DNA from 3 places in the Kitasatospora sp. NPDC092286 genome. Region 1 is predicted to be linked to each of the others. Evidence: riboswitches for the same ligand, from Rfam matches in the RefSeq annotation. Region 1 holds a riboswitch; each other region holds the start of a gene.
What was found. Region 1 has a riboswitch for cyclic di-AMP ahead of ACIQIB_RS04545 (transglycosylase family protein). Riboswitches for the same ligand answer to the same signal wherever they lie in the genome.
Positions count from the first base shown of each region.

Region 2: another riboswitch for cyclic di-AMP. It lies ahead of ACIQIB_RS27445 (transglycosylase family protein); the one in region 1 lies ahead of ACIQIB_RS04545 (transglycosylase family protein).
Region 3: another riboswitch for cyclic di-AMP. It lies ahead of ACIQIB_RS05660 (peptidoglycan DD-metalloendopeptidase family protein); the one in region 1 lies ahead of ACIQIB_RS04545 (transglycosylase family protein).

Region 1 is NZ_JBIVRD010000002.1:402,723-413,060, forward strand. Features, by position in the region: gene ACIQIB_RS04520 (sugar ABC transporter permease) at 1-416, shown strand, start outside; gene ACIQIB_RS04525 (sugar ABC transporter permease) at 457-1,368, shown strand; gene ACIQIB_RS04530 (glycoside hydrolase family 13 protein) at 1,411-3,111, shown strand; gene ACIQIB_RS04535 (LacI family DNA-binding transcriptional regulator) at 3,137-4,156, shown strand; gene ACIQIB_RS04540 (hypothetical protein) at 4,176-4,376, opposite strand; gene ACIQIB_RS04545 (transglycosylase family protein) at 4,562-5,779, opposite strand; cyclic di-AMP (ydaO/yuaA leader) riboswitch at 5,766-5,936, opposite strand; gene ACIQIB_RS04550 (hypothetical protein) at 6,320-8,422, shown strand; gene ACIQIB_RS04555 (hypothetical protein) at 8,490-9,383, opposite strand; gene ACIQIB_RS04560 (DUF397 domain-containing protein) at 9,897-10,151, shown strand.
Region 2 is NZ_JBIVRD010000030.1:95,138-105,475, reverse strand. Features, by position in the region: gene ACIQIB_RS27465 (Ppx/GppA phosphatase family protein) at 1-125, opposite strand, end outside; partial or broken gene ACIQIB_RS27460 (DUF501 domain-containing protein) at 287-799, opposite strand; gene ACIQIB_RS27455 (septum formation initiator family protein) at 771-1,253, opposite strand; gene eno (phosphopyruvate hydratase) at 1,393-2,679, opposite strand; gene ACIQIB_RS27445 (transglycosylase family protein) at 2,923-3,813, opposite strand; cyclic di-AMP (ydaO/yuaA leader) riboswitch at 3,819-3,990, opposite strand; gene ACIQIB_RS27440 (cytochrome P450) at 4,215-5,483, opposite strand; gene ACIQIB_RS27435 (SDR family NAD(P)-dependent oxidoreductase) at 5,640-6,062, shown strand; gene ACIQIB_RS27430 (MazG family protein) at 6,109-7,128, opposite strand; gene ACIQIB_RS27425 (hypothetical protein) at 7,217-7,813, opposite strand; partial or broken gene ACIQIB_RS27420 (phosphatase PAP2 family protein) at 8,011-8,655, shown strand; gene ACIQIB_RS27415 (response regulator) at 8,794-9,522, opposite strand; gene ACIQIB_RS27410 (sensor histidine kinase) at 9,506-10,338, opposite strand, start outside.
Region 3 is NZ_JBIVRD010000003.1:249,392-259,729, reverse strand. Features, by position in the region: gene ACIQIB_RS05695 (NAD(P)/FAD-dependent oxidoreductase) at 1-610, opposite strand, end outside; gene ACIQIB_RS05690 (HipA family kinase) at 781-1,536, shown strand; gene ACIQIB_RS05685 (DUF3037 domain-containing protein) at 1,533-1,949, shown strand; gene ACIQIB_RS05680 (MarR family transcriptional regulator) at 2,088-2,543, shown strand; gene ACIQIB_RS05675 (HelD family protein) at 2,790-5,030, opposite strand; gene purB (adenylosuccinate lyase) at 5,149-6,579, shown strand; gene ACIQIB_RS05665 (MFS transporter) at 6,621-8,081, opposite strand; cyclic di-AMP (ydaO/yuaA leader) riboswitch at 8,477-8,635, shown strand; gene ACIQIB_RS05660 (peptidoglycan DD-metalloendopeptidase family protein) at 8,639-9,607, shown strand; gene ACIQIB_RS05655 (DUF2470 domain-containing protein) at 9,844-10,338, opposite strand, start outside.

The DNA.
Region 1 (10,338 bases):
CCGCGATCCTGGTCAACACCTGGGTCGGCGTGCCGTTCATGATGATCTCGCTGCTCGGCGGCCTGCAGTCGATCCCGGCCGAGCTGTACGAGGCCGCCGAGATGGACGGCGCCACCCCCTGGCAGCGCTTCCGGTACGTCACCCTGCCCGGGCTGCGCACCGTCTCCTCCACCGTCGTCCTGCTCGGCGTGATCTGGACGTTCAACCAGTTCGCGGTCATCTTCCTGCTGTTCGGCACCAGCGGAGCGCCCGACGCCCAGCTGCTCGTCACCTGGGCCTACCGCCTCGGCTTCGGCCAGCAGCCCCGGGACTACGCGCAGTCCGCCGCCTACGGCGTGATCCTGCTCTCCATCCTGATCGTCTTCACCGCCTTCTACCGGCGCTGGCTCGCCCGCAACGAGCAGGCCAACGGCTGACGCCCCGCAACCCCAGCGACCACGAAGGCAGGTACCCCCGATGAGCACCACCACCGACCGACCCACCGTCCGCACCGCGGGCGCGGCCACCCCGGCCGCCAAGCCGGCCCGGGTCCGCCGCCGCGGCGAGGCGAGCCCGCTGGTCAAGACGCTGTCGCACGGCACGCTGATCCTGGCCAGCCTGATCGCGCTCTTCCCGGTGGCGTGGATCCTCTACGTCTCGCTCGGCCCCGACAAGACGGACTACCTCCACCCCGGCGAGATCTTCGACAAGATGACGCTGTCGAACTACCACACGGTGCTGTTCGACACCGACTTCTTCACCTGGTTCGGCAACGCGTTCCTGGTCTCCGGGGTCACCACGGTCTTCGGCGTGCTGATCGCCGCCACCACCGGCTACGCCGTCTCCCGGATGCGCTTCCCCGGCCACAAGCCGCTGATGTGGTCGCTGCTGGTCACCCAGATGTTCCCGATCGCGGTGCTGATCGTGCCGATGTACACGATCCTCTCCGACCTCGGCCTGCTGGACAGCTACCTCGGACTGATCCTGGTCTACTCGACCACCACCGTCCCGTACTGCGCCTGGCTGCTCAAGGGCTACTTCGACACCATCCCGGTGGAGATCGACGAGGCCGGGCGGGTCGACGGGCTCAGCCCGTTCGGCACCTTCTGGCGGCTGGTGCTGCCGCTCGCCCGGCCGGGCCTGGCGGTGGCGGCGTTCTACTCCTTCCTGACCGCCTGGGCCGAGGTGGCCTTCGCCTCCACCTTCATGCTCAGCTCCGACAAGTACACCCTCGCCGTCGGCCTGCAGACCTTCGTCAGCGAGCACGACGCCCAGTGGAACCTGATGGCGGCGACCGCGGTCCTGATCGCGATCCCCTCCTCGGCCCTCTTCTACCTGGTGCAGCGTCACCTGGTCACCGGTCTCACGGCCGGCGCCTCCAAGTCCTGACCGCTGCCGTATCCACCGCCTAGTCCCCAAGGGATACCGTCCATGACCCAGAACCTGGCCGACACCTCCCGGCCCGCCGCCGACGCCACCGCTCACGAGGCGAGCACCGGCGCGTCCAGAGACTGGTGGCGGGACGCGGTCATCTACCAGGTGTACCCGCGCAGCTTCGCCGACTCCAACGGCGACGGCATGGGCGACCTGCCCGGCATCCGCAGCCGCCTGCCCTACCTGCGCGACCTCGGCGTGGACGCGGTCTGGCTCTCGCCGTTCTACGCCTCGCCGCAGGCCGACGCCGGTTACGACGTGGCCGACTACCGCGCGGTGGACCCGATGTTCGGCACCCTGCTGGACGCCGACGCGCTGATCCGCGACGCCCACGAGCTGGGCCTGCGGATCATCGTGGACCTCGTCCCCAACCACTCCTCCGACCAGCACGAGTGGTTCCAGCGGGCGCTGCGCGACGGCCCCGCCTCGCCGCTGCGCGAGCGCTACCACTTCCGTCCGGGCAAGGGAGAGAACGGCGAACTGCCGCCCAACGACTGGGAGTCCATCTTCGGCGGCCCGGCCTGGACCCGCTCGGAGAACCCGGACGGCACCCCGGGCGACTGGTACCTGCACCTGTTCGCCCCCGAGCAGCCCGACTTCAACTGGGAGAACACGGCCGTCGCCGACGAGTTCCGCTCGATCCTGCGGTTCTGGCTGGACATGGGCGTCGACGGCTTCCGGATCGACGTCGCCCACGGCCTGGTCAAGGCCCCCGGCCTGCCCGACCTCGGCGGCGCCGACCAGCTCAAGCTGCTCGGCAACGACGTCATGCCGTTCTTCGACCAGGACGGCGTGCACGAGATCTACCGCAGCTGGCGGACCATCCTGGACGAGTACCCGGGCGAGCGGATCGGCGTCGCCGAGGCCTGGACCCCGACCGTCCAGCGCACCGCCAACTACGTCCGCCCCGACGAACTGCACCAGGCCTTCAACTTCCAGTACCTGGGCACCTCCTGGGACGCCGCCGAGCTGCGCGAGGTGATCGACCTCTCGCTCGACTCGATGCGCCCGGTGGAGGCCCCCACCACCTGGGTGCTCTCCAACCACGACGTCACCCGGCACGCCACCCGCTTCGCCAACCCGCCGGGCCTGGGCACCCAGATCCGCACCGCCGGCGACCGCGGCCTCGGCCTGCGCCGCGCCCGTGCCGCCACCCTGCTGATGCTCGCGCTGCCCGGCTCCGCGTACATCTACCAGGGTGAGGAGCTCGGCCTGCCGGACGTCACGGACCTGCCCGACGAGGTCCGCCAGGACCCGTCGTTCTTCCGTCAGGCGGGCCAGGACGGCTACCGCGACGGCTGCCGGGTGCCGATCCCGTGGTCCGGCACCGAGGCCCCGTACGGCTTCGGCCCGACCGCCGGCGGCCCGAGCTGGCTGCCCCAGCCCGCCGAGTGGGCCGCGCTCAGCGTCGAGGCGCAGACCGGTGACCCGACGTCCACCCTGGAGCTGTACCGCAGTGCGCTGGCCGTCCGGCGTGCGCAGCCCGGGCTGGGCGCCGGCACCGAGGTCGAGTGGCTGGACGGCCCCGAGGGCACCCTGACGTTCCGCCGCGGCTCGTTCGTGTGCACGGTGAACACCACCGACCAGCCGGTCCGGATAGCCGTGCCCGGCCGGCTGCTGCTCGCCTCCGCCGACCTGGAGGTGGACGGCGGCGAGACCGTGCTGGCCCCGGACAGCACCGGCTGGTGGGCGGTCTGACGTGGTTGCAATAGGCTCTGGGACCGTGACTACGGCGCGACTCTCAGACATCGCGGCGCAGGCGGGGGTCAGCGAAGCCACCGTCTCCCGCGTACTCAACGGCAAGGCGAACGTCTCCGCCGCCACCCGGCAGACCGTGCTGGCGGCGCTGGACGTGCTCGGCTACGAGCGGCCGACCCGCCTGCGCCAGCGCAGCGCCGGACTGATCGGGCTGATCACCCCGGAGCTGAGCAACCCGATCTTCCCCGCGCTGGCCCAGGTGATCGAGCAGGTGCTGAGCCGGCACGGCTACACGCCGGTGCTCTGCACCCAGACGCCCGGCGGCTCGACCGAGGACGAACTGGTCGAGATGCTGGTCGACCGGGGCGTGGCGGGCATCGTCTTCGTCTCCGGCCTGCACGCCGACACCACCGCCGACCACGACCGGTACGCCCGGCTGGCCGGCCGGCAGGTGCCGTTCGTGCTGATCAACGGCTACAGCGAGAAGATCGACGCGCCGTTCATCTCGCCGGACGACCGGGCCGCGATGTGGATGGCCGTCCAGCACCTGGCCGAACTCGGCCACGAGCGGATCGGTCTGGCGGTCGGGCAGCGGCGGTACGTACCGGTGCTGCGCAAGATCGAGGGCTTCACGGCGGCCATGCGGGCGGTGCTCGGCAAGACCCAGGAGGAGGCCGAGGACCTCGTCCACCACACGCTGTTCAGCGTGGAGGGCGGGCACGCGGCGGCCGGCGCGCTGCTCGACAAGGGCTGCACGGCGATCGTTTGCGGCAGCGACATGATGGCGCTCGGCGCGATCCGCGCGGTGCGTCAGCGGGGCCTGGCCGTCCCGCAGGACGTCTCGGTGGTCGGCTTCGACGACTCGCCGCTGATCGCCTTCACCGAGCCGCCGCTCACCACCATCCGCCAGCCGGTCGAGGCGATGGCCACCGCCGCCGTCGACGCCCTGCTGGAGGAGGTCGGTGCGAACGCCGCCCAGCGCGGGGAGTTCATGTTCCAGCCGGAGCTGGTGATGCGCGGCTCCACCGGGGCCTGCCCGCGGTGAACCGGTGCCGGGGCCGCGCTCAGCCCTCCTGGACGGTGGGGCGCTCCTGGTTCACCCGCTGTCCGTCGGCGGCGTCGCCGGTCCGGGTCCCGGTGTGCCGGCCCCGGGCGAGGTGGTCGCGCGGGACCAGTTCGACGGCGTCCTGCGGGTTCGTGGTGCCGGAGAGCGTCATCGCGTCGATGGCGAGATCGGCGTCGAGCGTGACGGTGACCTGGGCCATGTGACTCCTCCTCGGGTACGGAGCAGCAGCATGCCCTGCCGGCGCCCGCGTTGACCACCGGTGGCCCCGCCGGTACCCGGCCGGTGCGCGACGGCCGGGGGAGACAGGCCGAGGCCCCCGGGGAGAGCGACCAGACTCTCCCCGGGGGCCTCGGGGTCGGGGGCGTGCCGGGCACGCCCGGCGGGTCAGACCCGGCCGGCGAAGTCCGGGGCCCAGTTGGCGACGGTCTGGGTCCGCACGCCCGAGCTCGGGTTGGCGGCCTCGACGTACTTCCCGCCGCCGATGTAGATCGCGACGTGGTAGACGCCGGAGTCCTTGCCGTTGTTGGACCAGAACAGCAGGTCGCCCGGGAGCAGGCTGTCCAGCGAGACGTGGGTGCTGGCGGCGGCCTGGTCGGCGGCGACGCGCGGGACGGAGACGCCCGCGGCGCGCAGCGCGGCCTGGGTCAGACCGGAGCAGTCCCAGCCGCCGTTGCCGGTGCCGCCGTAGATGTAGGCCTGACCGACCTTCGACTGGGCGAAGGAGACGGCGGCGGCCATGCTGCCGGTGGCGGTCTGCGCCGGGGCCTGGGTCTGCGCCGGGGCGGCGGGCTTGGCGACCGGCTTGGCGGCGGGCTTGGCGGCGGGGGCCTGCGCGGCCGGCTTGCCGGTGGAGGCGCCGGTGGCGCCCTGGCCGGACTGCTGGGCCTGGCCGCCCTTGCCCAGGGCGAGCTGCTGGCCCGGGTAGATGACGTGCGGACCCTGGGTCAGGGTGCCGCGGTTCAGCTCGTACAGCCGCTCCCAGCCGCCCTGGACGTTGTTCTTGTCGGCGATGGAGGAGAGCCAGTCGCCCGCGATGACGGTGTAGTCGGTCGGCTGGGCCTGGCTGCCGCCCTTGGCCTGGGCGGAGTCGGCGGGGGCCTGGCTCTTCGCCGGGGCCGGGGTCTGCGCGGGGGCCTGCGGGGCGGGCTTCGGCGCGGGGGTGGCGGCCGGCTTCGCGGCGGCCGAGGTGTCGACGGCGGCCGGGGTGCCGCCCTTGGTCAGGCCGGCCTGGACGGAGCAGACAGGCCAGGCGCCGGGGCCCTGCGAGGCGAGGACCTTCTCGGCGACCGCGATCTGCTGGTCCTTGGTGGCCTGGTGGGCCTGCGGGGCGTACGCGGTACCGCCGAAGGCGGCCCAGGCGCTGGAGGTGAACTGCAGGCCGCCGTAGAAGCCGTTGCCGGTGTTGATGGCCCAGTTGCCACCGCTCTCGCACTGGGCGACCTTGTCCCAGGTGGCGACCGGGGCGGCGGAGGCGGTGCCGGTGGTGAGGCACGGGACGGTCAGGCCGACACCCGCGACGCCGACGGCGGCGATCAGGCGGCGGGCGCGACGGGGCAGACTGGTGCCGTTGACGGGCAGCATGAAGACGCGATCCTCTCCCACGCCTGCGAGGTGAGCTGTCGGATTCGGGCTGGAGTTGCCCGGCCGCGCCTTGGCGCGGCTTCACCCCTAGCCCTGAACCGGTTTCGGGAACCGGTCCGGGGCGACTTACCTGTGGGTCCCCCGCTCCTGCCGTGGTGCGTTTCTGCGCTGCCAGCACAACCGACGGCAGGACTCGGCGTTGCGGATGGGCTGGGTTCGTGTAGCCACGAACGGGGAGCACGTTAAGCAGACTCCCGTTCAAACCGCAAACATGTGTGATGCCCGTCACGGTTTACGGGTGAGGGGTTGATTGGCTGTCCATCATGATCAGAAATGACCGATTTTCGGCAACGCCCCTGCGGCCGGACCCAACTGCCTGTGCTTCAGGACGTCAGTACCGACGCGGCCGTCCGGCGGGAGGGCTGCGCGGTGATGGCCAAGGACGAGGACCCGCGTGCCGGGCGCCCGACCGTCAGGCCTCGGGGGGTGCACCGCCGGGCAAAACGCCACAGAGTGGACATATCGCCCGAACGGCCCCGAACTCCCGTACGCCGCCGGACGATGCGGCGCTGGCCGGCGGTCGGCACGGTGTTCGCCGCGGTCGGCGGCGAGGAGATCCTGCGGCGCTCGCTGACCGGGCGGACGCAGCCCGTCGCGGCCACCGGCATGCCCGGTATGCCCGTGGCCCCGGACGGCCCCACCGACGCCGCCGCGGCCCCCGCCGAGGGCGCGGGCATGGACCACCGGCCCGCCGGGCCGCCGCCCGTCGGCACCTCCGGGGCCGGGCCCGCCGCCGCACCGACCGTCGACCTGGCCGGCCGCCGCTGGTCCGACCCGGCCGGCTGGGGCGGTGCGGTACCCGGCCCGCGGAGCGCCGTCCGGATCGCCGACCGGGTGCTCCTCGACACCGATGCCACCGTGGGCTCGCCGCTGGTCGAGCCGACCGGCGCACTCACCTTCGCCGCCGACCGCACCCTCACCCTCGCCTCGGACGGCAACGTCGAGATCCGCGGCACCCTGGCACTCGCCCCCGAGGGCGCCGCCGTGCACACCGTCCGCTTCCCGTCCGTGGACGAGCGGCGCTTCCAGGGCGACGGCGCCAAGGTGGTCGACACCGACACCGACACCGACACCGGGCTCTGGGTGACCGGCGCCGGCTGCCTGCGGCTGGACGGCGCGGCCAAGACCGCCTGGGTCCGTGCCGACCGCGAGCTGCGGGCCGGTGACACCTCCATCGGCCTGGCCGCCGAGCCCACCGGCCGGCTGCCCGGCGACGAACTGGCCGTCACCCCGACCGGCCCGCCCGACGCCGAGGACTTCTCCGCCCGCTACGACCTGGTCACCGTCCGGTCCGTCAGCGGATCCACCGTCACCCTGGACTCCCCGCTGAGGTACGCCCACCCCCGGGTGACCGCCGGAGGGGGCGTCACCGTCGGCGCCGAACTGCTCAACGTGACCTGCGGCGTCCGGGTCGAGGGCACCGCGAAGGGCCGCGCGCACGTCCACGTCACCGGCTCCCGGCACGCCGACGTACGGCACGCCGCACTGCGCTGGGTGGGTCCGCGCGCCGACACCGAGGAGACCTGGAAGGGCCAGGACGGCACCGTCCCCGTCACCGCGCCCGTGCTCGGCCGGTACGGGCTGCACTTCCACATGCTCGGCGACACCACCCGGGGCACCGTCGTCGAGGGCGTGGTGGTCCGCGACGCGGGCAGCCACGCCTTCGTGCCGCACGCCAGCCACGGCATCACCTTCCGCAGCTGCGTCAGCCACGACACCTGGGAGGACGCCGCCTGGTGGGACGGCCCGCCGGACACCCGTACCCCGCAGCGCCCGTCCGACGACATCGTCCACGAGTCCTGCGTGGCCTCCCGCACCCGGCTCGAACCCAACCCGCGCGCCTACCGCCTGACGGGGTTCAACCTCGGCGCGGGCACCGGCGGCCGGGCGGTGGACTGCGTGGCCGTCGGCGTCCAGGGCTCCACCGGCGCCTCCGGCCACGAGTGGCCGGAGAACAGCGAGGGGGTGTGGACCTTCCAGCGCTGCCTGGCCCACAACAACCTGCAGGACGGCATCTTCGTCTGGCTGAACGCCCGGCATCACCATGTGGTCACCGAGTTCGCGGCCTACCACAACGGCGGCCGGGGCATCGAACACGGCGCCTACCTCAACGACTTCGACTACACCGCGAGCGTGCTGTACGGCAACGCCGCCGGGGGAGTGGCCCCGCACGCGCTCGGCCGGGACAAGGGCAGCCTCTTCGACGGGCTGCTGATCGACGCCGCCCGGCACGAACTCGCCGGGGAGGCCGTCACGTTCAGCCGCAGCCGGTTCACCGGCTACCGGAAGGCCGGGGCCGCCTTCCGCGCCGCCGCGGACGGCAAACCGGACGATGTGGCCGTGCTGGACTGCGAGTTCGGCGGCAACGAGCTCTGGATGGACCCGGAGTCGGCGCCGCCCAGGAGCATCGTGCTGCGCCGGGCCGGGCGCTCCGAGGCGCTCCAGGTGCGGAAGGCGGACGGCGGCGGTACGGCGCAACCGCAGTGGAACGCCGCCGTCGGGCCGGTGCCGGCGCTCGCCGCCCGGGCCCGGCCGGTGCAGCCGCCCGCGCTCAGGCTCAGGGGCGCCGCCGCGCCCACCACCCGGGTGGGTGGCCGCTCCTGAGCCGTCCGGACGTCCGCAGGGCCCGGAACGGAGGCGTTCCGGGCCCTGGCGTCGTCGGACGGCCGCGCTATTCGGCGGCGGTCTCCCCGCTCTCCCCGGCGTACGCCCCGGGGTCGGGGACCGGCAGCGCGGCCAGGTAGGTGGAGGCGATCAGCTGGCCCACCGTCGGGTAGGCGCCCAGCGGCGCGGCGCTCGGGCAGCCGGTCTCCTCGGCGGCCGTGGCGAGCAGCTCGGAGTCGGCCTCCGGGCCGATCACCAGCGGGGCCAGCGCGGGGCGCTGGGAGCCGGTCTCCTTGAGGTGCGCGACGGCGGCGGCCACCGAGCCGGGCACGTCCAGCGCGGCCGGGACGACCGGGACGGCGAGCCGGGCGGCCAGCAGCACCCCGGTGACCCCGGCGGCGGCGGTGGCCTCCTCGCCGCCGACGGTGGTGAGCACCACGCCGTCCGCGGCGGTCGCGATGGCGAACAGCCGGGCGCGGTCGGCGCGGGCCAGACCGGCCTCGGAGAGGCGGACGTGGACGGCCTCGGCCAGCAGCGGGTGCGGGCCCAGCACGTCGGTGACGGGGGCGCCGTACTCGGCGGCGAGCGCGTGGAGTTCGGCCAGGAAACCGTGCGGGCCGGGAACCAGCGGCACCACGACCGGCGCGGGCAGGCCCGCCCCGGCGGCCTGGGCCAGCAGCTCGGCGACGGTGCGCTCGTCCCCGGTGCCCTCGAAGTCGCCGTCCCCGGCCGGGAGGTACCCGGCCGCGGTCTGGACGCCGTTCTGCTCGCTGCGGACGATCGACAGCAGTTCCTCGACGACGGAGCGGGACTCGGGCCCGGCGGTCGCGGGCACGGCGAGCACCAGGGCCGGGGAACCGGCCGGAATCTCGGGGCGCTCGGGGCGGCGGTGGCGCCCCCGCGCACGGGAGCCTGGGGTTCGGACGGGCAGTGGCGCGCCCGGGATGGCTGCGGTGCTCATGGCGGAGATCGTAGGACATCGCTCCGCCGGTCCCGCAGTCGGCTGCCGTTCCGAGGGCGGTGACCCACGCCGAATCAGGACATAACGCACCCAATCCCGCGCAGTGGCCGGTATCGCCTTCGACGCGGTCGGCCGGGGCGGGAGTTGCGCCTTCCCGGCGTGAGATGTCTCACAGGCCGGAAGGGGTCTGACGGAGGGTCACGGAGGCGCGACTCCCGGCGCTGGAAGATCAACATTCAGCGGGGGGTCGCTTACGGGCGGTTATCGGCGACTTGCCGATTCAGTCGGCTATGTCCGCTTACGGGCTGCCGGGCGGCGGGTGGTGAAGAGTTCCGGCCGATCCGTGAAAGAGGCCGTGCACCTGCACTGTCCCGTGCTGATGCACGTGCACTGGAGCTATCATCACGTCAAGTGAGGCGTTATGCCGGGCCGGTACGGGGCCGGTCCAGTCGTTCGGCCTGTGCCGGGGGCGCCGCGCTGGACGACCACTCCGGAGCTCTTCGGGAGATTTCTATGCACGACAGGTACGACACGAACGACCCGTACAACGGGATGGCGGCTGCGGACCTCGAGAACGTGGTCTGGCAGAAGAGCCTGCACAGCAACTCTCAGGGCAACTGCGTCGAGTTCGCCGCTCTGCCGGGAGGGGACGTGGCGATGCGCAACTCGCGCTTCCCGGACGGTCCCGCGCTCATCTACACCCGGGCCGAGATCGCGGCGCTGCTGCTGGGTGCCAAGGACGGGGAGTTCGACCACCTGGCGGTCTGACCGGCCGTCGCCTTCACCATCGGGGGGCCGTCGTGGGTGCTGACACCGCGGCGGCCTGTGTCTGACGGCGCCCATTCCCTGGTACGGGCGCCGTCGCGCCGGGCCGTTCTTCCGGTCGTGTGCGGCCGCGAGTACGGACGGCCCGACCGAACAGGTCACCTGCCCCGCCGCCCGGCTTGATGTCCGC
Region 2 (10,338 bases), on a different contig from region 1:
AGCCGGTTGATGACCATCCGGCGGTCGAGGTCGGTGATCTCCCCGGTCTCCGGGTCCAGGTCGGCGACCAGTAGCCGGATCGAGTTGGTGCCGCAGTCGATCGCGGCGACCCGGGTGACGCTCATGCGCCGGCCTCCCGGTCGTCCTGGCCGGCCTCCTCGGCGGCGCGCTTCTTCGCGGCGCGCTCCTCGGCCTTCCGCTGCTTGGCGGCGATCACGGCCTCGTGGTCGTGCTCCTTGGCGCGGTTGCGCGCGACCCGCCCACCGGCGGCCTCGACCTCGTCGGCGGAGACGCACGGGCCCTTGGCCCACCAGTCCTCCAGCATGCCGATCGCCTCGTCACCGAGCGGGTTGACGCCCGGTCCGGCCGCCAGCGAGTGGCCGACCAGTACGTGCAGGCACTTCACCCGGTCCGGCATGCCGCCGGCGCTCGGGAAGCCCTCCAGCACCTCGATGGCGTCCCGGCGGGCGATGTAGTCCTCGTGCGCCTTCTGGTAGGCGGCGGCCAGCTCCGGGTCCTCGGCGAGCCGGGCGGTCTGCTCCTTCATCACGCCGTCCGCCTCCAGGGTGCCGATCAGCGAGGCGGCCTTGGGGCAGGTCAGGTAGTACAGGGTCGGGAACGGCGTGCCGTCCGCGAGCCGGGGGGCCGTCTCCACGACGTCCGGGTTGCCGCAGGGGCAGCGGTGTGCGACCGCGCGCAGTCCGCGCGGGACCCGGCCGAGCTGCGCGGCGATGGCCGCGACGTCGGAGTCGGAGACGGTGGGGTGGTTCTCAGTGGTCATGGGGGGAGCTGTCTCCAGCGAGGGCGGGGGCGGGTGGAGAGGGCGGGGCCAGGGCGGCGGTGTCGGCTGTGTCGGCGGCGTCGACCGAGTCCCAGACGCTGGCGTACCAGGGCTTGGCCGCCGTCACCGGGCCGTGGGCCGCGCCCTCGGAGGGGGCGGGCGAGCTGACGGAGGACTTGGTGGCGCCCTGGCCGGCCGGGTCCACCGCGATGTACGGGGTCTCCCCCGGCATCGCGTAGTGCAGCCGGGCGCGGGCCTGCGCCTTGACGTACTCCGGGTCCTGCCAGCGGGCCTTCTCCCGGCGCAGCTGCTCGACCTGCTGCCGGGTGTGCTCGGCCTTCGCCCGCTGGGCGGAGATCTCGGAGCGCTGGGAGATGAACTGGCGGGTCGGGTAGGCGAGGATCGCCACCAGCGAGCAGAGCACCAGGACGAGGACGGTCGCCCGGCTCGTGAACCGGGGACGGGCCGCCAAGCCCGGAATCCTCCAGCCTGCCATCTCCCGATTCCCCTCCTGGTCGCGACGGTGCCCCGCCGTCCACCCTACGGGGTGAACGGCGGGGCACCGGTCAGGCGTGCGCTACCGGACGGCCGAGGGACCGGGCCGGAAGGGCTCAGCCCTCGTGCTTGAAGCGCGGGAAGGCGCCGCGGCCGGCGTACTCGGCGGCGTCGTCGAGGATCTCCTCGATGCGCAGCAGCTGGTTGTACTTGGCGACGCGCTCGGAGCGGGCCGGGGCGCCGGTCTTGATCTGGCCGCAGTTGGTGGCGACGGCCAGGTCGGCGATGGTGACGTCCTCAGTCTCACCGGAGCGGTGCGACATCATGCAGCGGTAGCCGTTGCGCTGGGCCAGCTCGACGGCGTCCAGGGTCTCGGTCAGCGAGCCGATCTGGTTCACCTTCACCAGCAGCGCGTTGGCGGTGGCGGTCTCGATGCCCTTGGCCAGGCGGACCGGGTTGGTGACGAACAGGTCGTCGCCGACCAGCTGGACCTTGTCGCCCAGCTTGACGGTCATGGCCTTCCAGCCGTCCCAGTCCGACTCGTCCAGCGGATCCTCGATGGAGACCAGCGGGTAGGCGGCGACCAGCTCGGCGTAGTACTCGATGAGCTCGTTGGCCGAGAGCGCCTTGCCCTCGAACTGGTAGGCGCCGTCCTCGTGGAACTCGGAGGCGGCGACGTCCAGGGCGAGCGCGATGTCCTTGCCGGGGACGTAGCCGGCCTTCTGGATGGCCTCGACGATGAGGTCCAGGGCCTCGCGGTTGCTGTCCAGGTTCGGCGCGAAGCCGCCCTCGTCACCGAGGCCGGTGGACAGGCCGCGCTCCTTCAGCACGCCCTTGAGGGTGTGGTAGACCTCGACGCCCCAGCGGACGGCCTCGGAGAAGGACTCCGCGCCGATCGGGGCGATCATGAACTCCTGGATGTCGACGTTGGAGTCCGCGTGCGAGCCGCCGTTGAGGATGTTCATCATCGGGACCGGCAGGACGTGCGCGTTCGGGCCGCCCAGGTAGCGGAACAGCGGCAGGTCGCTGGCCTCGGCGGCGGCGTGCGCGACGGCCAGCGAGACGCCCAGGATGGCGTTGGCGCCGAGCGAGGACTTGTCCGGGGTGGCGTCCAGGTCGAGCATGGCCTGGTCGATCAGGCGCTGCTCGGTGGCGTCGTAGCCGACCAGCTCCGGGCCGATCTGCTCGATGACGGCCAGAACGGCCTTCTCCACGCCCTTGCCGAAGTAGCGGTTCTTGTCACCGTCGCGAAGCTCCAGCGCCTCGAAGGCGCCGGTCGAGGCACCCGACGGGACAGCGGCACGGCCGGTGCTGCCGTCGTCGAGGCCGACCTCGACCTCGACCGTGGGGTTCCCACGCGAGTCGAGAATCTCACGGGCTACGACGACATCGATGGACGGCACGAGGCATCTCCTAGCGGAAGCAGGGGTCCGGCTGACGGTGATGATGTCGGCGGGACGATTGCGGAGTCGTTACGACCAGAGCCTAACCGCACGGGCTCTCAGGGCCACGCTGACCTCGGTCCCGTCTCAGCGTGTGGCCTGCCTACCCACCGGTAGTTCACCTGGTTGCCCCATGGACGGGGCCGGAAGCGGGCGAAGGGGGCCGAATCCGGCCCCCTTCGCCCGCTGTCGCCTGTGCGGGACTCAGCCGAGGGTGAGCACCTGGCCGGGGACGATCAGGTTCGGGTTGCCGCCGACGGTGCCGCGGTTGCCGTCGTACAGCGCCTGCCAGCCGCCGGAGACGCCCTGGGCGGCGGCGATGGTGGACAGCGTGTCGCCGGACTGGACGGTGTAGCCGTGACCGCTCTTCGGCGCGGCGGCCGGGGCGCTCTGGGCGGCCGCCGGGCGGAAGTCCTGGCTCGCGGCCTGGCCGGCGTACTGCTGGTAGACGCTCTGGTGGCTGGTCCAGTACCAGGCGCCGTTGTTCTGGTACCAGTACACCTTCGCGTCGGCGTCCCAGCCGGCCTTGCCGGAGAAGCCCGGGGCCTGGGTGTTCTGCTGCGCGGGCTGGGCGGGCTTCGCGGCCGGCTGCGGGGCCTGCTGCTGGACGGGCTTCTGCGCGGGCTTCTGGGCCTGCGGCTGAACCGGCTTCGGCTGGGCCGGCTTCGGCGTGGCGGGCTTGGCGGCGGCGGAGGTGTCGACCGCGGCCGGGGCGCCGCCCTTGGTCAGGCCGGCCTTCTGGGAGCAGACCGGCCAGGCGCCCGGCCCCTGCGAGGCGAGGACCTTCTCCGCGACCGAGATCTGCTGGGCCTTGCTGGCCTGGTTGGCCTGCGCGGCGTACGCGTTGCCGCCGTACGCCTTCCAGGTGCTGGAGGTGAACTGCAGGCCGCCGTAGAAGCCGTTGCCCGTGTTGATGCTCCAGTTGCCGCCGCTCTCGCACTGGGCGACCGCGTCCCAGGTGGAGGCGGGGGCGGCCGAGGCACCGGAGGCGGTGAGGAGCGGCATCGCGAGTCCGACGCCGGCCACACCGGCGACGGCGATGGCCTTCTCGGCCTGGGTACGACGACGGTGACGGCCAGTTCCAACGAACAGCATGAAGATGTCCCTCTCCGCACGCCTGCGAGGTGAGCTGTCGGGTTCGGACCGGGAGGTGGCCCGGCCGCGTCACGCGGAACGTCTCGGCCCGCGCGGGCGGCTTCACCCCAAGCCGTGGGGGACGGCAACAAACCTGGTTCCCCCGCCCCTGCCCAAGGGTTCTGGTCGATTTCCCGTGACGCGGCGGGCAGGATTCGGCGTCCCGCGCACGAGGTCCGCAGCAGCGGACTCCAGGGAGGTTAGACAGATCATCACATCAATCACAAGCTCATATCGCCCACATCACACAGAAATTACGGCCCGTGGTCATGCGCCTACCAACCGAGGTGCTATGTCCGGTTTAATGGTGATTCAGGCCACGTGGAGCGGGTCGACGGCACCCGACTGACGCGCCGGAAACCTCAGTCGACGGTCTCGGACGACGGCCTCTCCGGGGTGAATTCGACCGGCAGTTCACGAAGTCCACGCATGATCAGACCACCGCGCCACCGCAGATTCTCCGGGCTTTCGGCAAGCCGCAGATCGGGCAGCCGGGAGAGCAGCGTGGCCAGTGCGGCCCGGCCCTCCAACCGGGCCAGCGGGGCGCCGATGCAGTAGTGGATGCCGTGCCCGAAGCCGAGGTGCGGGTTGTCCGTCCGGGCCAGGTCGAGGGTGTTCTCGTCGGAGAACCGCGCCGGGTCCCGGTCCGCCGCCGCGAGCACCACCAGCACCGGGTCACCGACCGGGATGTCCACCCCGCCGATGGTCAGCGGGGTGGTGGCGAAGCGCCAGGTGGCCAGCTCCACCGGGCCGTCGTAGCGCAGGAGTTCCTCGATGCCGGTCTCCAGCAGCGCGGTCTCGCCGCGGACGATCGAGTCCTGCAGCAGGGCCCGCTGGCCGGGGTTGCGCAGCAGCGCGTAGGTGCCGTTGCCGATCAGGTTGACGGTCGTCTCGAAGCCGGCGAAGAGCAGGATGAAGGCCATCGCCGCGGCCTCGTTCTCGGTCAGGTGCTCGCCGTGGTCACTGGCCCGGATCAGACCGGAGATCAGGTCGTCGCCGAGGTCGGCCCGCTTGCGGTGGATCAGCTCCAGCAGATACGCCCGCATCTTCCGTACCGCGCGCCCGACGCCACCGCGCTGACCGCCGCCGTGGCGGATCATCATGCCCGCCCAGTCCCGGAAGTCGTCCTGGTCCTCGGACGGCACGCCGAGCAGGTCGCAGATCGCGTAGATGGGCAGCGGGAAGGCGAACTCGTGGATCAGGTCCGCCGAGCCGCGCTCCGCGAAGCCGTCGATCAGCCGGTCGGTGAGCTGCTGCACCCGCGGCTCGAACTCGGCCACCCGGCGCGGCGTGAACGCCTTCGACACCAGCCGGCGCAGCCGGGTGTGGTCCGGCGGGTCGATGTTCAGCAGGTGCGTCATCAGATCGGCCTGCCGCTCCCCCGGAATGCCCACCCGGCCGGTGCGGTGCGCCTGCCCGCTGTGGTGGGCGGGGTTCTTGGAGAGCCTGCCGTCGGCGAGCGCCTGCCGGGCGTCCGCGTACCTGGTCACCAGCCAGGCCTCCACCCCGCTCGGCAGGGTGGTGCGGTGCACCGGCGCGTGCTCGCGCAGCCACGCGTACGCGGGGTACGGGTCGGCGGCGAACTCCCACGTGAAAAGCGGCGGGCGGGCGGAATCGGGCTGAACTGGCATGGGACGACCGTATCCGGTGGGTAAGTCCGGCCCGGCAGGCGTGAGCCTGGTCACCTGAGGGGTAATCCCTGTTGCGGAGGGTCAGGACGTGCCTACGATCCTCCAACGAAAAAATGTGGGCGACGGTGCGGTGCCGTCCACTGGAAGGAGCGCACCATGCGGGTAGCCGGGGCAGTCGTGGTCATCGCCGTACTCGACGGCGGGTCGGGTGCCGACCTCGCCCGCCGCTTCACCTCCGCCGGCGCCTCCGGGGTGCTCGTCGCCGACCTGCGGGTCGGCATCGCCGAGGACCTCGCCGCCGAGCTCGACCGGCCGGGCTGCCCGGTCGTCGGCGTCTGCGGCGACATCCACCGCCCGAGCGACATCGCCGCCCTGGTCGACACCGCCGAGAAGCACCTCGGCCCGATCGACCTGTTCTGTGTGGCCGGTCCGGACGGCGAGCGGATCATCTCGCTCGCCGAGCTGCCCGACCACCTCGACCTGGAACGGCTCGCCGAGCTGCTCGCCCTGGTCGGCGAGGCGATCGGTGAGGTCGTCCCGCCGCAGCGCCGGCCGGTGGAGAGCGTCCAGCCCGTCTGACCCCTGCCGGGACTGCCCGGGCAGCCGGCCGCCCGGGCAGTCCCGGCTACTCGGGCTTCAGCCCCTCGGCCGCGCGCACCGCGTCCCGGTAGCCGCGCGCCGCCGCCCGCAGCGCGGCGTCCACGTCCACCCCCGCGTCGTGCGCCCGCTGCGCCACCGCGAGCAGCAGCCTGCCCGCCGACTCCGCCGTGAGCTCGGCGGGCAGCTCGTACGGCTCGTCCGGCACGCCCGTGAAGCCCGCCCGGCGCGCCCGCGACACCAGCTTCGCCGCGTACGCCAGCGCGGGCAGCCCGGCCGGCACGCCGTCCAGCACCGACTCGCGCTCGGACTTCTCGGCGGCCTTCAGCTGCTCCCAGTTCGCCTCCACCTCGGCGGCGCCCTCGGCCTCGACGTCCCCGAACACATGCGGGTGGCGGTACATCAGCTTCTCGACGATGTCCCCGGCCACGTCGTCCACCGAGAACGGGTCGGTGGGGTGCTCCTCGGCGATCCGGGAGTGGAAGAAGACCTGGAGAAGGACGTCCCCCAGCTCCTCGCGCAGGGTGTCGCGGTCCCCCTCCTCGATCGCCTCGACCAGCTCGTACGCCTCCTCCACCAGGTACTTCACCAGACTGGCGTGGGTCTGCTCGGCGTCCCAGGGGCAGCCGCCGGGCGAGCGGAGGCGGTCCATCACGGAGACCAGGTCGAGCAGCCGGGCGCCCGGCAGGTCGTACGAGCCGGGCAGCACCTCGATCTCCGGCACCTCGCCCGCGTGCTCGACCGCGAGACGCGCCAGCGCGTCGGTCAGGCCAGGGTCGCCGTCCGGGCCGCCCAGCCAGACCGTCGGGCCCGCGCCGGGCGCCGGCTCGGTCAGCAGCCGGGCGAGGGCCGGCGCCGAGCCGGCCGGCACGAGGTCCACCTCGACCCCGGCCTGGCGCACCGCGGCCAGCTGGGGGTGGTCGGCGTCGGCCGCCAGCACGCGCCCGGCCGTGCGCAGCGCCTCCCAGGCGGGCCAGGCCAGCAGGCCGGGGGCCACCCGGTGGGTGGTGGTGAGCAGGATCAGCTTCGCGGGCGGAGGATTCGTCACCCTCCGAACCTACCCGGCCCCGGTGGCCCGCCGCGTCCCGGTTTCGGGCGGCGGTCCGGCGGAGTGGCGGGGCGGGGCGGGGCGGGCCCTACCGGGCCAGCCAGGGCGGGGCGTCGGGGAGCAGCACCGCCCGCTCCGCGTCCCAACCGCCGTAGCGGGGGTTGACCCGCAGGTGGAGCGTGGTGGCGGCATCGGCCAGCGCCCGGCGGACGGTGGCGTCGCCCGCCGGGGTACCGGCGTCCTGCCCGGCCGCGGCGGCGAGGCCGCGGATACCCAGCTGCCGCCGGTAGTAGGCGTCGGCCCCGGCCGCCGGGACGCCGCGCGCGGCCAGCACCCGGGCCAGCGGACCGGCACCGCCGTACCGGCCCTCCTCCGCAGCCCGGACCGCCGCGACCTCGGCGCCGCCGACGGCCAGGCCGCGGTCGGCCACCGCCCGGGCGACCACCGCGTCGAGCACCAGGTCCGCGACGGCCCGCCGCACCAGCCCGTCCGGCTGCTGCCGGACGTCCGTCGACGCACCGCCGGGCGCGGCCCGCAGCTGCGTCACCCGGGCCTCCACCGCGCCGACCGGGATCCGCCGGCCGTCCAGGACCACCGCCGTACCCGCCGTCAGGCCGTCGCTCCCGCAGGCGGCCAGCGCCGAGACGGCGAGCAGGACACCCGCGGCGGCGGTCCGACGGTGCATGGCTGGTCTCCGGGGGTGGCGGCGGGCCCGGCCGGGCGTTTCCCCGAGGGTAGGGCGGCCGTGCGCCCGACGCGCGGACCGTGGCCCGAACGGCTCAGCGGAGCGGGAGCCCGGCTGTCAACCCTGACGATCGTCCAGGGTCCCGTCTGACTTTCGGGCCGGGCCTCCGGCGTCGGCCGCTCCTACCGTCGGTGAGCATGAGGAGAACGGTCAGGACGTACACGACCACGACGGGAACGGCCGCCGCCGACACGGCCAGGACGACGGGTGCGACGGGCGCGACGGGCCCGAGAGTGGCGTCGGCGGTGGCCCTGCTGGGGGCGGGCGCCGGCGTGGTCGGGTGGCTCGCCCCGGCGGGCGGCGGCGAGGAGGCACCGGCCCGGGTGGTCGGCGGCCCGTCCGCCACGGGCTACCGGCGGGTGGTCGAGGCGGTCGCCGACGCACCGCACTGGCTGGGCTCGCTGATGGAGCCCGCCACCGAGGCCGGGCTGCTGGTGCTCGGTCTGCTGCTGGCGCTCCGCTGGTGGACGGCGCGCGGTCGGCGCGCCGCCGGACCGGTCGCGGGGGTCGTGCTCACCGGCCTCGGCACGGTGCTCGCGTACGGCACCAGCGAGGTGCTGAAGCTGATCGTCGACGAGGAGCGGCCCTGCCGTGCGCTGCCCGGGGTGCCGGCCGTCGCCGAGTGCCCGCCGCCGGGCGACTGGTCCTTCCCCAGTAACCACGCGACCCTGGCCGTCGCCCTGGCCACCGGCCTGGTGCTGCTGCGGCCGCGCTGGGCCCTGCTCGTCATACCCGTCGGCGGCGCCACGGCCGCGCTGCGGGTGGCGGCCGGGGTGCACTACCCGCACGACGTGGCCGCCGGGGCCGCCCTGGGCGCCACCGTCACGGCGGCGGTGGTCGTCGCGCTGCTCCCGCTCGCCACCGGGGCGGTGTCCGCGCTGGGCGGCGTGCCGTTGCTGGGGCCGCTGCTGCTGGCGCCGTCAGTCGCGCGGGCCACCCGCGCACGAACCGCCGACGGTCAGGCCGGCCTCGTGCGCGAGGACGGCGGCGGCCGCGCGGTTGGCCACGCCGAGCCGGGCCAGGATGGAGCTCACATGGGCCTTTACGGTGCCTTCCACCACGCCGATCCGGCGGGCGATCTGACCGTTGGACAGCCCGGCGGCGATCAGCGTCAGCACGTCGCGTTCCCGGACGGTCAGCCCGGCCACCTGGTCCCGGGCGGCGGTCCGGCGGTCGGCGGGCCCGCCCGCACCGCCCGCGGCGAGATGGGCGACCACCCGCGCGGCCACCTGGGGTGAGAGGTAGGCGGCGCCGTCCGCCACCGCCCGGACGCCGGCGATCAGTTCCTCCGGCTCGCCGGACTTGATCAGGAAGCCGTTGGCGCCGCCGCCGAGGGCCCGCAGGATGTAGTCGTCCTCGCCGAAGGTCGTCAGGATGACGATCCCGGTGGCGGCGCCGGTCCGGCGGATCTCGGCGGCGGCGGTGAGACCGTCCGCTCCGGGCATCCGGATGTCCAGCACCACGACGTCCGGCCGGTGCCGCCGGACCAGTTCGACGGCGTCCCGGCCGTCCCCGGTCTCGGCGACGATCTCGATGCCCGGGTCGGTGCTGAGCACCGCGCGCACTCCGGCCCGGACCATCGGCTCGTCATCGGCGATCACCACACGAATCGTCACCGCCCGCCTCCCGCGTTCACCGGAGCAGAGCATCGAGCGAGACCAGCACCTGCCCCTGGAAGCAGAGCCGGTACGCGTCGCCCGACCAGTCGACCAACAGATCCGCGGACATCGCGTAGTACTCGCATTCGACTCCCTCTCCCGACGGGGCCGGCGGCACCGCCGCCATGGCGGGCGGCCGGTAGGTGAGCTGACGCTCCGGCAGGACGCCTCGCACGGAGGCCCGGTCCTGACCGACCCGGAGCGACGCGTAGCCGGCCGGGTCCAGCACCGCCTGGCTGGTGACGTGGAAGGCCCATCCTCGCACGGCGAGCACCAGCACCAGGCCGGTCGCCAGCGGCACCAGAACCGCCGCCGCCAGCCCCCGGACCACCCGCCGCCGGGCGCGCCGGAGCTCCCCCGCCGTCTCCGCCGTCCGGGTCTCCGCCACCCGTACGGAGGACGCGGGACCAGGGGCGGAGCCAGGGCTGAGGGCGGAGCCAGGACCGGGGGCGGAGCCAGGACCGGGGGCGGGGGCGGTGTTCGCGGGGCGGACCCGCGGCAGGCTCGCCACCACCTCGAAGCCGCCGTCGGGCCCCGGGCCGTGGGTGAAGACCCCGCCGGCCAGCCGGACCCGCTCGGCGAGTCCGATCAGCCCGCGCCCACCGGTCGCCGGCGCCGGCGCGGCCGGGGACGGCCCGTTGGCCACCCCGACCCGGGCCCCCTGCGCCGAGTACGCCACCTCGACGGTGACCAGCGCCCGCGGTGCGTGCTTGGCCGCGTTGGTCAGCGCCTCCTGCACCACCCGGTAGGCGGCGTGCTCGGCCGCCCTCGGCAGCCCGTCCGGCTCGCCCGTGACGGCCAGCCGGA
Region 3 (10,338 bases), on a different contig from region 1:
TCAGATGCCACTTGATCTGCCGGGCGTCCAGCCGTGGGTAGCGTTTGGTGGCCGCGGTGGTCAGCCGCTGCAGGCAGGCGGCGGTCTCGGTGCCCGCGTAGCCGCCGCCGACCACCACGAACTGGAGCCGGGACTCGCGCTCCTTCTGGTCCAGGGTGGCCGAGGCGAGGTCGAGTTGGGCGATCACGTGGTCGCGGACGTAGGCCGCCTCGGCGAGCGTCTTCATCCCGCGCGCGTAGTCCGTCAGGCCCGGGATGTCGAAGGTGCGGGTCACGCTGCCGGGGGCGAGCACCAGGTAGTCGTACTTCTGCGCCACCACCTCGTCGGTGATCTTGCGGACCACACAGACCTTGGAACGCGGGTCGATCCCGATCGCGCCGCCGGGAACGATGTGGGTGCGGCGCAGTGTGCGGCGCAGCGAGACCGCGACCGACTGCGGAGTCAGCACCCCGGCGGCCACGTGCGGCAGCAGCGGGAGGTAGAGCTGATAACTGAACGGCGTGACCAGCGAGATCTCCGCCTCCGAGGGCGTGAGCTTGTGTTCGAGGCGGCGAGCGCACTCCAGTCCGGCGAAGCCGCCGCCCACGATCAGGATCCGAGGTCGTTCCATCGTTCATCCCTTACAGCGCAGGTCGTCCAGTGCAGGGTCCGGGGCCTCAGACGCGCCCTATTGCCCGCCACACTCGCACGGAGCAGCGTGGGCTGCCACCGGGGAGGCGCGGATGGCGCAGACGCGCCGGAGTTACCCGCCTCGCGCATATGCCCGATAGGCTGTCGGGCGTGCTCACCGAGGTGACGGCGATCCGTTATGTGACGCCACTGCGAGAAGGCGGCTCGATGCCGGGCCTGGTCGAGGCGGACGACCGACGGCTGTACGCCCTGAAATGGGTCGGCGCGGCGCAGGGCCGCAAGGCGCTGGTGGCGGAGGTGCTGGCGGGTGAACTCGGCCGCCGGCTGGGCCTTCCGGTGCCGGAGCTGGTCACCGTCGATCTGGATCCGGTGCTCGCCCGCAGTGAGCCGGACCCGCTGATCCAGGACCAGATGCGGGCCAGCGGCGGAGTCAACCTGGGCATGGCCTTTGTCAGCGGCGCGCTCAACTTCGATCCGCTCTGCTTCGACGTGGACGCCGGACTGGCCGGGCAGGTGCTCTGGTTCGACGCGCTGATCGGCAATGTGGACCGCTCCTGGCGCAACCCCAACCTGCTGGTCGCCACCGGCGGGCTGCGGCTGATCGACCACGGTGCGAGCCTCATCTTCCATCACCACTGGGCGGGCGCGGCCTCCTGGATCCGCCGCCCGTACGACGCCTCCGACCACGCGCTGCTGCGGGCCGAGCCCGATCTGTCGGCGGCCGACAAGGCGCTCGCCCCGATCGCCGAGGCGGCGATCGAGGATGCGGTGGCGCAGATCCCCGACGTCTGGCTGGCGGACGAACCCGGCTTCGACTCGCCCGAGGCGGTGCGCGCCGCGTACCGCGCCCAGCTCACCGAGCGACTGGCCGGTCCGCGCGACTGGCTGCCGGAGGTGTCCGCATGACCGAGCCCCTGCCGCCGGCCCTGCCGGCCGTCGCCGAGCTGCACGACTACGAGTACGCGGTGATCCGGGCGGTGCCCCGGGTCGAGCGCGGGGAGTGCGTCAACGTCGGGGTGCTGCTGTACTGCCGGCAGAGCGGGCACCTGGCCGCCCGGACCCACCTCGACCAGGGCCGGCTGCTGGCGCTCGACCCGGTGGCGGACGTCGCCGGGGTGCGCCGCGCGCTGCACGGGATCGAGGCGGTCTGCGTGGGCGGCCCGCCGGCCGGTCCGGCGGCGGCCGACAGCCCCGGGCAGCGGTTCCGCTGGCTGACGGCGCCGCGCAGCGCGATCGTCCAGCCGGGGCCGGTGCACACCGGGCTGACCGCCGATCCGGAGGCGGAACTGCGGCGGCTCTTCGACCAGTTGGTGCTCTGACCGCCGTTCCGGCCGCTGCCCCGCGGGCGGGGAGGCGGGTGCCGTGGGGCGGAGGAAGAGCGGGTGAGCGGTTGGCCGGCGGACCTTTGCTGTGGTCAAAGCTTGAGTTACTGAAGCACTCGGTCGTACGCTGACCCCATGGGTTCGACAGCGACGACGACCGTACCGACCAACCCCGAGTTGATGGAGGTGTTGGCCGCCGTGGGCGCCGCGTACTTCCAGGACTTCGCGGCGGCGGCGGCCCGGCATGGCCTCTCCTCCTCGCAGGCCAAGGCACTGGGGGCGGTGCAGGAGCCGGTGCCGATGCGGGCGCTGGCCGGGCGGCTCGGCTGCGACGCCTCGAACGTGACCGGGATCGTCGACCGGCTGGAGTCGCTGGGCCTGGCCCACCGTGAGGCCGCGGCCGGTGACCGGCGGGTCAAGATCGTCGTCATCACCGAGCAGGGCCGGGCGATCCTGGGCCTGATCCGCGGCGAGATGGCCCGTACCCACCAGGCCTTCGAGGCGATGAGCGACGAGCAGCGGGTGGCCCTGCACTCGATCTGCTCCCAGGTGCTGCCGGTGCTGAGCGGCCGGGCGGTCAGCCCGCAGTAGCCAGCAGCCGGGCGGTGGAGCACCGGGCCAGTTCCTCGGCGTGCCCGGGCAGGGCGCCGTCGGCGCGCAGGTGGCGGCGGACGGTGCTGCGGCACACCCTGGCGATGCGTACCCGCGGTCCGGCGCGGCTGAGCCGGCCGCTGGTCTACCGGCCGCTGCGCGACGCCCTGATCGAGGACAGCCTGGACCGGGCCGAGCGCGCCGGCGCGGGAACGGTGGCCCGGCCGGCGCGCTGGAGCGGGTGGGTCAGAGTGCTGCGGCGAGGACTGCGGGCAGCGGCGCGTGGTGGAGCAGGGTGAGCCGGCGGGTGGCCCGGGTGAGGGCGACGTAGAGGTCCTGGCCGCCCTTCGGGGACTGGGCGAGGATGGCGGCCGGGTCGACGACCACCACCGTGTCGAACTCGAGTCCCTTGCAGCCCGCGACCGTCAGCCACCCCGAGCGGGCGGCCAGGGCGTCCGGCGCGATCACGCCGAGGGTGCCGACCGGGGCGGGCAGCCGGGCCAGGGCGGTGGTGTAGTCGGCGTCCGGGACGTGGACGGCGCTCGGCGGCTCGGCGTCGTCGCGGACGGACTCGGGCGGCCGCTGGTCGGGGGCGACGCTGCGCAGGACGGCCGCGGCCGGCCTCATGATGGCGGCGGGCGTGCGGTAGTTGACGGTCAGCCGCTGCTCGCGCCAGCGGCCGGCCAGATGCGGGTCCAGCATCTCGGCCCAGGACCGGGCGCCGGCCGCCGAACCGGTCTGGGCGAGGTCGCCGACGACGGTCAGCGAGCTGGTCGGCACCCGGCGCAGTACGGCCCGCCAGGCCATCGCGGACAGCTCCTGCGCTTCGTCGACCACCACGTGTCCGTACGCCCAGGTGCGGTCGGCGGCCGCCCGTTCGGCGGTGGAGCGGTACGGGCCGTCGTCGTGGAACCGATCGGCCAGCAGGGCTGGGTCCAGGGTGGCGTTGCCGGTCTGCCCGGTGATGGTCAACACGCCCTGGGCATAGGCGAGTTCATCGGCCCGGCCGCGCTCCGCCGCGCGGGCCCGGGCGCGGGCGGGGGCGTCGTCCTCGCCGAGCAGCTCGGCGGCCTCGTCCAGCAGCGGGACGTCCTCGACCGTCCACGGGCCGCCCGGCGGGCGGAGCAGCGCGGCGCGTTCGGCGGGGGAGCGGCCGGGGGTGGCGGCGGTCAGCAGGGCCCGGTCGGTGAGCAGCCGTTCGACCAGGCCCTCGGGGGTCAGCTTCGGCCAGAGCGCGCCCAGCGCGGCCCGGACGTCCGGCCGCTCCCACAGCTCGCGCGGGGCGTAGCGGGCCTCCTCCTCGTCGTACTGGCGGCCGAGGACGAGCGCCTGGGCGACGGCGAGGGCGTCCAGCAGGGTGCGCAGGAAGAACCCGCGGGCCCGGTTGTGCGGCAGCCGCAGGCCGCGGGCGGCCGCGCGGGCTTCGGCGCAGACCCGGTGCGACAGACGCAGCCCGTCGCCGAGGTCGAGTCCGTCGGCGGGCGCCGACTGGTGGGTCCGGACGGCGCGTTGGAGGACGTCGGCCATCCAGGGGCCGCCCTTGGCGACGGCGGTGGCGGGGGTGTCGGAGGCCGTGGCGTCGACACCGGGGAAGAGTCCGCCGACGGTGCAGAGCACCACCTCGGTCTCGCCGAGCGCGGGCAGGACCTGGTCGATGTAGCGCAGGAAGGCCGGGCTGGGGCCGACGACCAGCACGCCGCGCCGCTCCAGCACCGCGCGGTGCGTGTACAGCAGGTAGGCGGCGCGGTGCAGGGCGGCGACGGTCTTGCCGGTGCCGGGGCCGCCCTGGACGACCAGGGCGCCGGAGAGCGGGGCGCGGATCACCCGGTCCTGCTCGGTCTGGATGGTGGCCACCGCGGTGCCCATCCGGCCGGTGCGCTCGCGGCCCAGCGCGGCCAGCAGGGCGGCCTCGCCGACCAGGGTGCGCCGGCCCTCCTCGCCGAGGCCGGCCAGGTCTAGGGCCTCGTCGTCCAGGCCGGTGACGGTGCGGTCGCGGGTGTGCAGATGGCGGCGGCGCACCACGGTGCCGGGGTCGGCCGGGGTGGCGGTGTAGAAGGGGCGGGCGGCGGGGGCGCGCCAGTCCAGCAGCAGCGGCTCGTACTCCTCGTCGGTCAGTCCGGTGCGGCCGATGTGGTGAACGGTGCCGTCGCGTGCGTCGAGCCGGCCGAAGCAGAGGCCGCGTTCGACGGCGTCCAGCCGGGCGCACCGGCGGGCGGCCTCGGTGGCACGGACCTCGCGCTCCAGCCTGGCCTGGTGGGTACCGCCGGCGCCGGCCTGGGCGAGGACGCCGTCCAGGGTGCGGCGGGTCTCCTCCCGGACGGTGTCCAGTCGGGCGTACAGCCGGGTGAGGCAGGCCTGTTCGGTGCGCAGGGCCTCGGCGAGCGCCTCGGCCGCCGACGGCTCCGGGGGTACGGCAGGGTTCGCCGCCGGTTCCGGATGTGCTGGTGCTCCCGGGCGGGCTGTCGGTTCCGCTGGAAATTCGTCCATCGATGTGGTATCCTTGCGGTGAGGAGTTTGTAGTGCCTCTAATTTTCCGTGCTCAAGTGACCCAGCCTACCCGATGCGCGGCCGTTCCGGCTGACCTCGGCTGTTAGGCTTGCGAAGCGTGAGCGCGAAGCCCCAGATCCCCAATGTCCTGGCCTCCCGGTACGCCTCGGCGACCCTGGCCCAGCTGTGGTCCCCCGAGCACAAGGTGGTCCTCGAGCGCCACCTGTGGCTCGCCGTCCTGAAGGCCCAGCAGGACCTCGGTGTCGAGGTGCCCGCCACCGCCGTCGCCGACTACGAGCGCGTCGTCGACCAGGTCGACCTCGGCTCCATCGCCGCCCGTGAGCGGATCACCCGCCACGACGTGAAGGCCCGGATCGAGGAGTTCAGCGAGCTCGCCGGTCACGAGCAGATCCACAAGGGGATGACCTCCCGGGATCTGACCGAGAACGTCGAGCAGCTGCAGATCCGCCAGTCGCTGGAGCACGTGCGGGACCGCACGGTGGCCGTCCTGGTCCGCCTCGGCCGTCTCTCCGCCCAGCACGCCGAGCTGGTCATGGCCGGCCGTTCGCACAACGTGGCCGCGCAGGCCACCACCCTGGGCAAGCGCTTCGCGACCGTCGCCGACGAGCTGCTGGTCGCCTTCAGCCGCCTGGAGGAGCTGATCGCCCGCTACCCGCTGCGCGGGATCAAGGGCCCGGTCGGCACCGCCCAGGACATGCTGGACCTGCTCGGCGGCGACACCGACAAGCTCGCCGAGCTGGAGCGCCGGGTGGCCGGCCACCTCGGCTTCCAGAACGTGCTGACCAGCGTCGGCCAGGTCTACCCGCGCTCGCTGGACTTCGAGGTGCTCACCGCCCTCGTCCAGCTCTCCGCCGCGCCCTCCAGCCTGGCCAAGACCATCCGTCTGATGGCCGGCCACGAGCTGGTCACCGAGGGCTTCAAGGAGGGCCAGGTCGGCTCCTCCGCGATGCCGCACAAGATGAACACCCGCTCCTGCGAGCGCGTCAACGGCCTGGCCGTCATCCTGCGCGGCTACGCCTCGATGACCGCCGAGCTGGGCGGCGACCAGTGGAACGAGGGCGACGTCTCCTGCTCGGTGGTCCGCCGGGTCGCGCTGCCGGACGCCTTCTTCGCCTTCGACGGCCTGCTGGAGACCTTCCTGACCGTCCTCGACGAGTTCGGCGCCTTCCCGGCCGTGATCGAGGCCGAGCTGGACCGCTACCTGCCGTTCCTGGCCACCACCAAGGTGCTGATGGGTGCGGTGCGGGCGGGCGTCGGCCGGGAGACCGGGCACGAGGTCATCAAGGAGCACGCCGTCGCCTCCGCGCTGGCGATGCGGGCCGGCGCCCGGGAGAACGAGCTGCTGGACCGGCTGGCCGCCGACGAGCGGATCCCGCTGGACCGGGCCGCCCTGGACGCGCTGCTCGCCGACCGGCTCTCCTTCACCGGTGCGGCCGGCGCCCAGGTCGCCGAGGTGGTCCGCCGGGTCGAGGCCGTCGCGGCCGCGTACCCGGAGGCCGCCAAGTACGCGCCGGGCGACATCCTCTGACGCCCCGTCTGCACTGACGCCGCGCCTGCGCCGGTGTGCCGTCAGTTCGCCGAGGGCCCTGCCGCCGTTCCGGTGGCGGGGCCCTCGGCCGTTCCGGCGTCGACGTGGCCCGGGTCGAGCGGCGGGGCGTTGGTGCCGCAGGACCACTGGCAGTCCGGCTCGGCCACCGGGCGGTGGTCCTCGGGGGCCAGCACATTGCCCCGGACGGTGGTGACGGCCACCATCGCGCCGGCGACCAGCAGCCCGGCGCAGATCAGCATCGCGGTGTGGAAGGCCGAGTCCACCGAGGCGGGCACCCGGTAGGCCTCGCCGCTGAGACCGGCCAGGGCGGGCAGGGCGGCGACCGCGAGCAGGCCGGCGGCCCGGGCGGCGGCGTTGTTGACACCGCTGGCGATGCCCGCGTGCCGGACCTCCACCGCCGCCAGCACCGTGGCGGTCAGCGGCGCGACCAGCAGCACCATCCCGCAGCCCAGCACGGTGACGGCGGGCAGCACGTCCGCCCAGTACGAGGCGCCGGGGCCGATCCGCAGCATCAGCAGCACACCGCCCGCGCAGAGCAGCGGGCCCACGGTGAGCGGCAGCCGCGGGCCGATCCGCTTGCCGAGCCGCCCGGCGCGTGCCGACAGGGCCAGCATCAGGACGGTGACCGGGATCAGGGACAGCCCGGAGACCAGCGGGGAGAACCCGGAGACCGTCTGCAACTGCACCACCAGGAGGAAGAACACTCCGCTGAAGGCCGCGTACACGCAGAGGGTGACCAGGTTCACCGCGGTGAACAGCCGGGAGGAGAAGAGGCCGAGCGGCAGCATCGGCTCCGGGCTGCGGCGCTCCACCGAGACGAAGGCCGCCCCCAGCAGCAGGCCGGCCACGCCGGTCACCCAGACGGACGCGGACACCCCTCCACCGGCCGCCGTCAGCGCGTAGGTGATCGCGCCCAGGGTCAGGGCGGCGAGCAGTGCGCCGAGGACGTCGAACCGGCCGGTCGCACTCTCGTCCCGGCTCTCCGGCACATGCCGGGCCGCCACCGCGACCACCAGGACGGCGAGCGGGACGTTCAGCAGGAAGATCCACCGCCAGCCGGGGCCGTCCACCAGCCAGCCGCCGAGGAACGGCCCGACCGCGGCCGACACCCCGCCGAGGCCGGACCAGAGGCCGACCGCCGCCGAGCGGTCGTCCGGGTGGAAGACGGCCTGGAGCATCGCCAGTGAGCCGGGGGTGAGCAGGGCGCCGCCGATGCCCTGCACGGCGCGGGCGATGACCAGCACGCCGATGGTGGGCGCGGCGGCGCAGGCCGCCGAGGCGACCGCGAACCAGACCACGCCGATCAGGAACACCCGGCGGCGGCCGTAGCGGTCGCCGAGCGCGCCGCCGAGCAGGATCAGCCCGGCCAGGGTCAGCAGATAGGCGTTGAGCGTCCATTGCAAGGCGGCGAGGGGGGCGCCCAGATCGGCGCCGATCCGGGGCAGGGCGACGTTCACCACGGTGCCGTCGAGCATCGCCATGCTGGAGCCGAGCACCGTCGCCAGTAGTACCCAGCGACCCTGCGCGGTGCCCAGGCGCAGGGTGCCGGCCTCGGAGGTGGCCACCGCCCGATCGTGCGCCCCGCGGGCCGACGTGACAAGGGTCACCGGGGGGTGTGTCGGCGAATGGCATTCCGTAGGTGATCGCATGCGTACTGACGCGGATATCGGCGGAGTGTCGCCGGGCGGTCGCTCCAGGTCAATGGATTGTGTGCGTACTGTGCAGCCGATCATTCGGAGTGTCACGACGCCTCGGGGCTTTGTGGTGACTTCACGTGATCGACATTGCTTAGCCCGTACGGATGGGTTTTAGTTCAGCGACCGCCCGGCCACGGCCCGGGCGGCCACCGGGTGGAACGCCTAGTCCTGCCGCTGCCCGGTGGTGCGAACTGAACTCTGTACGGCAGGAGCGGGGGACCCAAAGGTAAGTCGCCGGACCGGAATTCACGGTCCGGCTTGGGGTGAAGCCGCATTGCGGCCGGGCAACTCCAGCCCGAACCCGACAGCTCACCTCGTAGGCGTCGGAGAGGAAATCTTCCATGCCCGCACAGGCTCGTCGTATCGCCCTGCCCCGCGCCGCCCGCATCGGTATCGCCACCGCCGTCACCGGCGCCGCTTTCGCCCTTCCGCTGGTGACCGCGATCAGCGCCCAGGCCCACACCGCGCCGGCCGCGAAGCCCCGGCAGAGCAACTCCTCGACCGCCGACGCCGCCCCGGCCGCCGCCCCGCAGCAGGCCGCCCCGGCAGCCGCGCCGGTCGAGCAGAGCTACCAGGTCGTCGGCGGGGACACCCTGTCGAAGATCGCCGACGCCAAGCAGGTCGAGGGTGGCTGGCAGGCGCTGTACGAGCAGAACCGCTCGGTCGTCGGTGCCAACCCGAACCTGATCTTCCCGGGCCAGAAGCTCGCGCTCGGCGCCAAGGCCGCCGCTCCGGCCGAGGCCGCCAAGCCGGCCGCCCCGGTTGCTCCGGCCGCTCCGGCCGCCGCGCCGAAGCCGGTTCAGACCGCCAAGCCGGTCAAGCCCGCCCCGCAGACCCCGGTCCAGACCAAGATCGAGGTCGCCAAGCCCGCCACCCCGGCCCCGGTTACCGTGGCCGGCGTCGCCAGCTACGTCTCCCCGGTCGCCAGCCCGAAGCTCGGCACCGCCTACGGCGTGGCCGGCTCGATGTGGTCCTCCGGCCACCACACCGGCGCCGACTTCGTCGTCTCCACCGGCACCCCGCTGCGCGCCGTCGCGGGCGGCACCGTGGTGAAGGCCGGCAACGGCGGCGCCTACGGCAACGAGGTCGAGATCAAGCTCGCCGACGGCAAGTACGCCCAGTACGCGCACCTGTCCTCGATCGGCGTCAGGATCGGCCAGACCGTCACCGCCGGCCAGCAGATCGGCCTTTCGGGCGCGACCGGCAACGTGACCGGTCCGCACCTGCACTTCGAGATCCGCACCGGTGCGGGGTACGGCACGGACGTCAACCCGATCGCCTACCTGCGGGCGCACGGCGTCGCCATCTGATCGGGCATCAGAACCACCGCTGGGTGCGGGGCGTACGGCCACTCGGGATGGTCATGTCGGGTGACCGCTCGACCGGGTGATCGCCGCACCGACAGTGGCACCCTGGGCGCGGGACACGCCCAGTCGGCCGGCCCGGCTCGCGAGAAATCCTCTCGCGAGCCGGGCCGGCCGTTTTCGTTTTACGTGACGCCAAGGGAAGTTGACGTCTGGTCAGCCACGTTGACCGGTGGCCTGGTTCAGATCCGGTGGGCGGGCAGCGCGCGGTGCGCGGCGGTCAGCAGCTGGTGTACCCGGTGGCCGAACTCTTCCGCGTCCCGGGCGGGTTCGGGGAAGACCAGACGGACGTCGCGGTGGCCGTGCGGGTGGTCCAGGCGCAGCACCAGGCCGTACCGGTCGAGGGCCAGCGGGCGGATCCCGGGCCGCTCGGCGAGCAGGTCCGGGTCGAGCAGGCGGGTGAGCACGGCGAGCGCGTCCGGGTGGTCGTCGGCGAGGTGGGTGAGCAGGCCGGCCTCGTAGCGGGCGAGCGGGTCGGGCCCGGCGAGGGCGAGGTCGGCGCCGGTCAGCGCGGTGGTGCCGTACGGGGTGGAGAGGACGGCGTGTGCGACGTCCAGGCGCAGGTGGACGCCGAGCCCGTCGTCGGCGAGGTGGGCCAGGTGGAGCCGGCCGGCCAGGGAGAGCCGGCCGCGGACGCGGTCGCGGACGGCGACCGGGGCGATGTCGGTGAGGTCCAG